Linked DNA regions of Acidithiobacillus ferrooxidans ATCC 23270. The main gene of each other region encodes a partner of the protein of the gene in region 2 in a complex. Links are inferred from orthologs where the notes say so. Each region holds a gene or a part of one and is shown on either strand. Other genes may lie near its edges.

Region 1 (4,633 bases), 870 kb from region 2 along the record:
CACGCGCGCAGGCATTAACATCTGCGACAGGGCCGATGCATTCCGGATCAACACCAAGCCCATCTATAGCATTTATGTAATATAGCTCATAATCCTTGTATCCATCTATTTGAGATTTGATATCAAATGCAAGGCGCATGGTTACCAATTGATAGAAAATAGAAAAATCATGCCTCTCTATAGAATTCAACAAGTACTTCAAATAGTGTTCGCTTGCCTTCTTTAGAACGATCTGGTCAACGCCTATGGATGCATGTCTATATCCTGCTGACCGTGATAAAAGAGCCTGATCCGTCATTGCGATGCCAGGCGACAACAGTAGCAAAAGATGCTGAACCTGTTTACGCTTGAGAAAAGCAAAATCATCTTCCGAGAGTATGGATATTATGCTTTGCGCTTCAGGAATATCATTTAAAGAACGATAGAACGACTCGACAGCATCATTCGCCTGTTCAGAGATTATGGCCTGCATACGGGACAACAACTCTATAGCCCGATTATTATATGCAGCATATGGTAGCAAATCAGTATCCATATCACTCTCCATACTGTGGCAGTATAGGTATATCATGCCAACATATAAATAGAGTATCGTTCGCCCATGTGAAACACAAAAACACCTTGATTTTCCGTACCTGCTCCACGCCGCGAACCGGAACATCCACATCCGGGTACGGAAAATTTTGCGCTCAGCATTTTTGCTTGGCGTCCGGGGAACATAGAATCAATACTATAGCATGTTGATATGGTGTTGTACTAATATCCGGAACCATCGATTCCAGCCGGAATCCGCACTAGGGCGTAGTTCCCTCATGGGTGGCTGTCTGTGCCAGGGTATCCGCCACATCCACTCGTACGACACGGGAGACACCCGGTTCGGTCATGGTGACGCCCACCAGTTGCTCGGCGACCTGCATGGTCAGGCTGCGGTGGGTCACAATCAAAAACTGGGTCTGCGCCGCCATTTTCTGCACCAGATGACAGAATCTCCCCACATTTGCGTCGTCCAGTGGCGCATCCACTTCATCCAATATACAGAAGGGCGCGGGGTTCAGGTGGAACAGGGCAAACACCAGCGCGATGGCGGTGAGTGCCTTTTCGCCACCGGAAAGCTGCTGCAGAGTGGCGTTACGCTTGCCCGGAGGCTGGGCACGCAGCACCAGTCCAGCTTCCAGAACATCCTCGCCAACCAGACTGAGTTGCGCCTGTCCACCGCCAAAAAGAACGGCAAAGAGTTCCTGCAAGGCCTGATTGACCTTATCGAGGGTGTCTCGAAAACGAACCGTCGTCTCCAGATCCATGGCCGCCATAGCCTCCGCCAGCCTGTACAGAGCAGATTCCACATCTTCCACCTGAGCCAGCAGGTTACCGCGGCGCCCCTCCAGTTCCCGCAACTCGTCTTCGGCGGCGAGATTCACGTTGCCAAGGCTGGCGATGGCCGCGCCGATTCGGGTAAGACTCTCTTCGCAGCGTGTCGCATCCGGGCAAGGCCCCGGATCGTCGCCTAAATCCTGCGCAAGCACTGCGGCACGCTGCTGCAGTTCATCCAGACGCGCCTGTAGGCCTGCGAGCTGCTGTTCGACGGCGGCCTCGGACTTCTGCAAGGCGCGCAACCCCTTGTCCAGGGCATGGCGCTGGCTTTCATGTTCGCGAATCTGCTGCCCTGCAGTCTGTGCCGCCGACTGCAAGACCTCCAGATGCACGCTACGACCTGCCCGCAATGCTCCCACCGCATCTCGCGCCTTGAGCATTTCCGGCAGGGCGGCCTGTAGCCGAAGCAGTTCCCCTTCATTCTCGGCGACAGTGGCAGCAAGCTGGTCCCACTGCTGTTGCAGGTCTTCGGCACGGGTTATGGCTGCTTCCGATTCGGCCTGCAGGCGCTGCTGCCGGAGTTCCAGCGTCTGATATTCCCCCCGCACGCGTCCATGAATTCCGCGCAGTTCGTCCACCCGGCGACGCAACGTATCCGTCCTCCGTTGGGAGTCCAGCACCACCTGCTCGAGGGCCTGCCATCCGCTTTCGTCAGCCGCCAGTTCCTGACGGAGTCCATGCAAGCGAGTTTCCAGGGCGTTGCGTTCGACGTCGAGGCGCTGGGACTCAGCCGCCCTTTCCGCGCGCTGCTGCTCTTCTGTCTCTACCCGGCTGCGCAGACGAGCCAGAGACTCCCGCTCCCGGGCGCTTTGCCGGCTCATGTCCTGCCAGCGGGCATCTGCCGTTCTGACCTGCTCCTGCAGGGTGCGCGCCTGTTGTTCCGCCGCGATCAAAGCGGCATGGGCAGCGGCTGCATCCGCCTGCGCCCGCTGGAAACACTCCCAATTTTCCGCCAATTCACGGCGGCACTGGAGCAGGCTGGCTCCGTCTTCATGCTCCGGATACGCGACCCCGGAACGATGCACCAGCACCCCCTGCGGCGTAATCCAGGCCTCTCCCGCCCGTAGCTGGTGACGTTGATCGAGGGCAGAGGCCAAGTCGGGCGCCATGCGCAGCCCCCACAGCCAGTCACTCAATCCCAAAGTTAAAGACTCGGGCATTTCCAAGACCTGCAGCAACGTGTCCGACGGCAGTTCGGCCGGCATGACCGTGCTCACCCACAACATGCTGCCCTGGGTGACCATGTTGTTGCCCTCCATCACCAGAGCGTTCAGGCGCTCGCCCAAGACCTCCTCCAGCGCCCGCTCCCAGCCGGGCTGCACGCGCATCTGATCCACCAGCCGGGAGCCGGCGGGGTCATTTTGCGCCTGCGGTTTTTGCAGCCGCTGCAGCAGGCCCTCCAGCGCCTTCTGCCGGGCACCATATTCCTGCGCCTTGGCCCGGGTGTCGTCGCGGGCATTTCGCAAAACGGCGATCCGGTTCTGGAGGGTTTCCAGCGCTTCCCGATGTGCCCGAAGCTCCGATGCGGCTTCCGCCAACACGGTTTCTGTGGTACCGCAACGCGCCGCCAGGGCTTGCATGGCGGCGCGCTCCGAGGGTATGTTCGCGGACTGCCGCTGCAGGCGGCGTTCGATGTCCTCCAAGCGAGGCTCCAGTTCGCGGATTTGCGCCATCGTCACATCCCGTTTGCGACGCATTTCGGCCAGAGCCTGTTGCTGGTTCTGACGTTCCTCATCCTGTTTTTCGAGCCCCCGCTCCGCTTCCCGCCGCAAGCGTCGGGCACTGTCCTCCTCGCCGCTCAGTGCCTGCCGTCGCACAGCCAAATCCTGCAAACGTTGCTGCCGCTGGTTTTCGTCTTCCGCCTGGCATATCTGCTCAGACCGGACTTTCTGCTGCTGTGCCTGGCCCTGGTCCAGACTGGTCTGCACGCGCTGAAGGGCAGCTTGCTGCTCTCGCAGCTGATGTTCCATATCGCTCTGCCGGGCCTGCACCGCATACAGTTCACCCTGTGCCGCGGCGATGTCTTCCTGCATGCGCCGGTCCTCCGCACGGAGTTGATCCAGGGACTGGGTCACCGCATCGAGAAGGCGCTCCTCCCTTCGGTATTCGTCCTGCAGCCGGGAGCGCTGCTCCAGGCTCTGCCGGCGCTCTGCTTCCAGGGCATCCACGCGCAGGGCCAGACTCCACCACTGCCATTGGCGCTCCTCCACCCGTAGGGCGCGCAGTCTTTGCGCAGACTCTGCCTGCCGCTGCAGGCGCTGCCACTGGCCATCCATCTCACCGTGGATATCATACAAGCGCTGAAGGTGCTCCCGCGTTTCGGCGATGCGTTGTGTGGTCTCCCGCCGACGCTCCTTATATCGGCTGATGCCCCCCGCCTCTTCGAGAATGGCGCGCAGATCGTCCGGTCGCGCATCGACGATGCGCCCGATGGTCCCCTGCTCAACGATGGCATAAGCATTGCCGCCGAGTCCCGTACCGAGAAACAGATCCGCCACATCGCGTCGCCGGCAGCGGGCGCCGTTGATTCGGTAATGGCCATCGCCCTTGCGGTCCAGACTGCGTCGGACGCTGATTTCAGCCGCCCCGGCAAAGGCACCCGGTGCCGCCCCATCACTGTTATCGAAGCGCAGTTCGACTGTCGCCACCGATGCGGCCGGCCGACTGCCGCCGCCATTGGAGATCACGTCACTGAGGGTGCCACCGCGCAGTTGGCGTGCCGAGGATTCACCGAGTACCCAGCGCACGGCATCAACGGTGTTGGATTTCCCGCAGCCATTGGGGCCAATGATCACCACCGGATTGGCATTGAACTGAATGCGCGTACTTTCGCGAAAGGATTTGAAGCCCTGTAGGATGATGGCCGAGAGGCGCATGAAAGGGTGTTTTGCTATAGTATGCCGAATTGATGAAGCACCGATGATGAGGAGTTGCGAATGCCCAGTCAACCCAGCAGGGAATTAGAGCGTTTTTCCAATCCCCACCCCGAGCGGGACTATGTGGTGCACATGGATCTGCCCGAATTTACCTGCCTCTGCCCCCTGACGGGACAACCCGACTTTGCGCATTTCATGCTGGATTTTATCCCGGATCAGCACAATGTCGAACTGAAGTCCCTCAAACTCTACCTCTGGAGCTTCCGCGACGAGGGCGCCTTTCACGAGGCGATGACCAACCGCATCGCCGACGATCTGATCGGCTTGATCAACCCGCGCTATCTGCGCCTGCTGGGACGCTGGTACGTACGCGGCGGTATCACCAC
Region 2 (5,968 bases):
AAGCCGGTCCGAAGCAACTTGCGCCGGCCATGGCACCGATGACAATGGGGCCGGGCTCGCGCAACAAAGCCTGGTATTCGGCAAAGGCCCGTTCCGCATGGTCCACCGTACAAATGGACTGCACCGGGCCTTCATGGGGATCGGAACCCGGTACATTCTCGAAAGCCAGCTTCGGACCTGTCGCGATCATCAGGTAGTCGTAATGTACCGTGTTGCCGTCGGCAAGGGTGATATTCTGCGCTTCGGCATCGATCTGTTCGGCGGACTGCGCGATAAAATGTATTCCTTTACGTTCCACATAGTGCCGGATTGGGAAAGCGATATCATCGCGCTCCTTCCAGCCCACCCCCACCCACGGGTTGGACGGAACGAACTGGAAATAATCATTGGCGCTGATCAGCGTCACCTCATGCCCAGAACCCAGAGCTTCCTTCATTTCGTAGGCCGCCGGCATTCCGCCTGTGCCCGCACCCAAAATTACCACATGTGCCATTGCCTGCTCCTCTCGTACTTTACCGCGCCAGATTCAAGGTAAGCCACAACATCGGATTTCGCTTACCGAGCCCAATTGGATTTCTAGTCGGAATATTATAGAACCTTCCCAATTCGTCAAATTAGATTGTTGCAACTTTCCAAATATATTTTTAATAAGGTTTCAGTCCGTTATGCCTGCCTGTATATCCGTCTGGCCCTCTTCCATCGTCACGATCTCCGGCAACGCAGCCAGCGACGGCAATGAAAAATGCTCCAGAAAACCGGGTGTTGTCACCCAAAGCGCGGGGCGACCCGGTGTATCCCGGTGTCCGCTGGTGGTGATCCAGCCCCGCTCCTGAAGCTGCTGCATGATCTGCACGCTGACCGCAACCCCACGCCAGTGCTCGATTTCCGGACGGGTCACCGGCTGCTGATAGGCAATCACCGCCAGGGTTTCCAACGTGGCCCGCGACAAAGGCCGTGGTGGCTCCATATGGAGGCGCGCCACGAGGGCGTTGTGACGCGGATGAATCTGCAGACGATAGCCACCCGCTACACAGACGAGTTGCAGAGGTCCCTCGCCGGTAGCCAACAGCATGTCCAGCGCCGCCTCCCATCCCGCGCAGCCAGGGTCGCCGTCGAAAATATCGGCCAGGCGCGCGCGAGTAAGCGGCTCGGCGCTGGACAAAAACAATGCCAGGAGCGCTTCACGCATCAGTCGCCAAAGACCTGCGCCGCCGCCACAACGATCTGCCAGCCCACATCTTCATTTCCAACCAGGGCCAATGCCCGCTGCCGGAGCAACTCCAGCACCGCCAACAGGGACACGGCCAGAGCCAGGCGATCCGCCCCAAGCGGCAGAAGCTCATGGAGATACCAGGGACGCGACTCCCGCCGACAAAGCAACAGCACCTCCACCATCCGCTGCCGTAGTCCCATATGCGGGTGTACCAGGGTATGGGCGGGAGCCAGTCTGCGGGGCGGGCGCCCCAGCAAAGCCCGCCAGGCATTCGCCAGATCGGTGAGAGACACTGGAGGAGGTGCGGGGAACGGATCGGGATGTATCGCAGGGCAGACCGGCCAGAAATCCCGACCGGCCTGGGACAGGCCGCGGAGCGCCGCAGCCTGACCCTGCACCATAGCCAGGGCTTCCAGGCGGCGCGCCAGCTCCTGCCGGGGATCAAAATCCGTATCATCTCCAGTCGGAGGCACCGGCAGCAGCATGCGCGCCTTGATCTCCGCCAGCCAGGCGGCCATCACCAGATATTCCGCCGCGAGTTCCAGATTGCGGCGACGCGCCTCGTGCAGGTAATGCAGGTACTGGCGGGTCACTTCGGCTACGGGAATATCGCGGATATCCATGCGGTTACGGCGGATGAGCCAGAGCAGCAGCTCCAACGGGCCGGAGAAGCTTTCCAGCAACAGCTCCAGAGCATCCGGCGGAACGAAGAGGCCGTCCGGTAGGTCTGCCCGTGACTGCCCGTGAACCTGTACGGGTGCAGCCGACGCGCCGGATTCAGCAGTCGTGACGCTCATGGGCCAGCCCCATGGCCGCACGGACCCGCTCCAGCGTTTGTGCGGCACGCTGGCGGGCACGTTGAGCGCCCGCATGGGCGATTTCCGTGAGTTGTTGCGGACGTGCCGCCCAGTACTCCGCGCGTTCACGGATCGGGGCCTGTTCGGCGAGCACGGCTTCGATCACCGGCTGTTTACAATCCAGGCAGCCGATACTCGCCGTCGTACAGCCGTTGCGGACCCATGCCTGCGTCTCAGGCCCGGAATACACCTGATGCAAGGCCCAGACCGGGCACTTTTCCGGCGTGCCAGGATCCGTGCGTGCCACCCGTGCCGGATCGGTGGGCATGGTACGTATTTTTTTCCGAACCACCTCCGGCGCTTCGCGTAACGGGATGGTATTCCCGTAGGACTTGCTCATTTTCTGCCCGTCAAGCCCCGGCATTTTGGAAGCCGCCGTCAAAAGCGCCTGTGGTTCGCGAAGGATTTCGCGGCCCTTGCCTTCCAGATGGGCCAGGAGTTGCTCGCGCATCTCGGCGCTGAGTCCCGCCTGCCCTCCCAGGAATACCACTGCCTCGCTCACGGCCAGCGCATCGCCATCCTGCTGGAAGCGCTGCTGCAAGGACAAAAAAGTCTTCGCCGCACGCTTGCCCATGACCTGCAGACCCTTTTCCACCTGGGTCGCGGCATCGGCGTCGCGCCCGTAAAAACTGTTGAAACGCCGCGCCAACTCCCGGCTGATCTCCAGATGCGCGACCTGATCTGCGCCCACAGGTACCTTGTGAGCGTCATAAACCAGAATGTCTGCCGTCATCAACAGCGGGTAGCCCAGGAAACCGAAGGTGGCAAGGTCACGTTCGCGCAGTTTTTCCTGCTGATCTTTGAAGGTCGGGACACGCTCCAGCCAGGAAAGCGGTGTCAGCATTCCCAGCAGCAGCGCGAGTTCGGCATGTTCTGGCACATGGGACTGGATGAAGAGCACGGCTTTGTCCGGGTCCACACCCACGGCCAACCATTCGATGAGCAGATCCCAGACCGCAACACTGATCCCCTGGATCGTCTCATAATGGGTAGTCAGCGCATGCCAGTCGGCGACGAAGAAATAGCACTCCGCTTCCTCCTGCAGACGCAGCCAGTTTTTCAGTACGCCATGATAATGCCCCAGATGCAGGCGGCCCGTCGGGCGCATGCCGGAAACGATGATCTCTCTCATCACCAACCACCCATCGTCAGAAAAAAATTGCTCATCATCAGAAAAAGGGGACCCAGCACAGACCAGAGCACGCCGGTGAACAGCAGCACGATCAGGATGATGAACCCGTAAGGTTCAATCCGACTCAGGGCAATGCTGGCGGACGGCGGCAAGAGCCCCACAGCCACCCGGCCGCCGTCCAGCGGCGGGATAGGAATCAGATTGAAAATGATCAGGATCACGTTGATCATGATGCCCGCTTTACCCATCAACTGCATGGGTTCATCAAGATAGGCCAGGGCACCGGGAAGATGTCCGCCGAGCCACAGCACCAACGTCCAGAAGAAGGCCATCAAGAGGTTGGCGGCCGGCCCGGCGATGGCGACAAGCACCATATCGCGCTTGGGATCTTTCAGCCCGTCAAAATTGACCGGCACCGGTTTGGCATAGCCGAATAGAAAGGGCGAATGAAGCAGGAGCAGTATGCCCGGCAGAAGAATCGTTCCGAAGGGATCGATGTGTTTAATGGGATTCAGGGTTAGCCGCCCCATGAGCATGGCCGTCGGGTCGCCCCGTTTCCAGGCGACCCAGCCATGGGCCACCTCGTGCACGGTAATGGCGAACAGTACAGGAATGGCCCAAATGGCCAAGGTTTGGATAAATTGCGCGGCGTCAGACATGGCCGGAGTATATCAGTGTACTGACCCGCCCGCCTAATACCACCGACATCTCAGACGGCAGCACCCAGACCCAGCGCTGCCGGATCCCCGGCACCTTCGCGAAGCAATCGGGGCGGCCACTGCAGCAAATCCACCACCGTTGAACAGCGCACCCCGCCAGGGCCGGACAGCAGCACCATATCCACCTGATTGCCCATCGTTTTGCAGATTTCATCGGGATCCGTCAGCGGTGCAGTGGCACCGGGGAGCTGCAGGGTGGAACTCATCAGGGGCTCTCCCAATTCGGCAATCAGCCCCTCACAGAGGGGGCTCGCGGGTATGCGTACACCGATACTGCGCTTTTTCGGGTCGGCGAGGCGACGCGGCACATCCCGGGTCGCCGGCAAGATGAAGGTATAAGGTCCGGGCAGGATTCTACGCAGCAGTGCGTAGGCGCGATCGTCTAGTTGGGCATAGTCGGTCAACTGAGAAATACTGGAAAACAGTAGCGAAAGGTCATGCTGCAAATCCAGTTGCCGGATGCGCCGCAGCCGCTCCTGGGACTCCCGTGCCGCCACCGTACAGCCCAAGGCATAACAGGTATCCGTTGGGTAAACCAGCAAGCCCCCCCCGCGCAACACTTCAGCCGCTTGCGCCAGCAATCGCGGTTGCGGGTTCACGGGATGCAATTCCACACATAACGCCATGACGGCCTCCTGAAAACGCAACATTACCTGCCCTGGGCAGGTACCCGGGGGATAATACGCCAGCCACGCGCGGCCCCGCCAGATGTGCGCTATAGTTAAAGGTCTTATCAACCGCAGTTCAAGGAGGCGGCCAACACAATGCCCGCAGATAGCGTTCGTCCGACCTGGTCTCTGACCGATATTCCCTATGCCACCATTGAAAAAGAAAAGATCATCGGCAACACCGACTGGTTTTACCTGTTAGCCGGCGCCTCTTTTGTAGAAACGCTCTCCGATCTCTATACCCGCAACCTGGTGGAGTATTACCAGGAAAACGTCGGCGCCACCACATGGTTGCGCCAGGAGTGGGAGATGGAAGAGGTACAGCACGGGCACGCGCTGCGCCGGTACGTGCTCTTTGTCTGGCCGGATTTCGACTGGGAACGTGCATATCAGGGCTTCGTGACGGCGTATGCGCCCTGCTGCCGCACAGAACTGCTCGGCCCCACGCACGCGCTGGAGATGGCTTCGCGTTGTGTCGTCGAGACGGGTACGGCCAGCTTCTACACCATGATTCAGGCGGCGAGCCCGGAGCCGGTGCTGCGCCAGATCGCCGCACACATCCGCGCTGACGAAGTCCACCACTACAAATATTTTTACAGAATTTTCAGGCAATATCAGGCCGCCGAAAAAAATTCGCGCTGGCGTATCGGTCGCGAACTATGGAAACGAGTAGCGGAAGCAGAGCAGGAAGACAGCTATCTGGCGATCAAAAATGCTTTTGAAGTGAAAAATCCGGGAGAGAAGTTTTTCATAGAGGACTTTGCCGCGTTCCGGAAACGCATAGGCGGCTGGGTGGATCGCTATTACCCTTTCGATATGGCCATCAAGATGCTGCTCAAACCCGTCGCCCTGCCCCCCATGCTGCAAAGGGCTGCACTCCCCCTGCTCAGCCACGGCGCACGCCGCGCCATACTCGGTTGAGCGTCGCGCACGCCGGTCGGGCACACTCATACGGACCAGATCTGCACCACGTCGACAGCTTCGCCTACCGGCTTCCCTTCCTCCGGAGACGCGGGCGTCAGCTTCAGCCACTGAGCCTGTTCCACATGGCCCACCACCTGGCCCACGGCACTGACTGTCTGCAAACCGGATTGCAACACCGGTTGGACAGATGCGGTATGTGTGGGGCTGGCGATGGGGGTCACCGTATTCACAAAACTCCCCAAAGCCACAAAAGGTGCGGCGATCAACATCGTTAACAGGGTATTATAGATGGGCTTTTTCATGACTGTTCCTTTTGGATCGTCGGATGCGCAATAAGTCAAGCAAGTATCATGCCATGGCGCAATATATACAGCATCCAGCGACGGACATGGCACGCAGACACAAGGTTATGCGCATTTTTTGCGGGCATCGGACCAAAGCATCGCGACGTGCAA

What was found.
Region 1: the proteins of AFE_RS08305 (region 2) and smc are in contact, whole or in part, in a crystal structure (PDB 3ZGX), measured with the Bacillus subtilis proteins. The link is inferred for Acidithiobacillus ferrooxidans ATCC 23270 from one-to-one orthologs.

The regions. Positions count from the first base shown.
Region 1 is NC_011761.1:679,897-684,529, reverse strand. The notes cover bases 595-4,633. They hold smc (chromosome segregation protein SMC), read right to left. Parts: upstream 4,248-4,633; coding sequence 795-4,247; downstream 595-794. Other genes in these bases: queF (preQ(1) synthase), read left to right, coding at 4,308-4,633. In the rest of the region: AFE_RS03575 (protoglobin domain-containing protein), read right to left, coding at 1-535. UniProt on the Bacillus subtilis protein: Required for chromosome condensation and partitioning.
Region 2 is NC_011761.1:1,551,309-1,557,276, reverse strand. Bases 100-3,099 are described here. They hold AFE_RS08305 (segregation and condensation protein A), read right to left. Parts: upstream 2,011-3,099; coding sequence 1,189-2,010; downstream 100-1,188. Other genes in these bases: AFE_RS08300 (tryptophan--tRNA ligase), read right to left, coding at 1,991-3,099; scpB (SMC-Scp complex subunit ScpB), read right to left, coding at 656-1,189; AFE_RS08315 (sulfide:quinone oxidoreductase), read right to left, coding at 100-493. Also shown: more of AFE_RS08315, read right to left, coding at 1-99; more of AFE_RS08300, read right to left, coding at 3,100-3,202; AFE_RS08295 (site-2 protease family protein), read right to left, coding at 3,202-3,861; AFE_RS08290 (L-threonylcarbamoyladenylate synthase), read right to left, coding at 3,912-4,547; AFE_RS08285 (ferritin-like domain-containing protein), read left to right, coding at 4,686-5,510; AFE_RS08280 (hypothetical protein), read right to left, coding at 5,537-5,815. UniProt on the Bacillus subtilis protein: Participates in chromosomal partition during cell division. May act via the formation of a condensin-like complex containing Smc and ScpB that pull DNA away from mid-cell into both cell halves.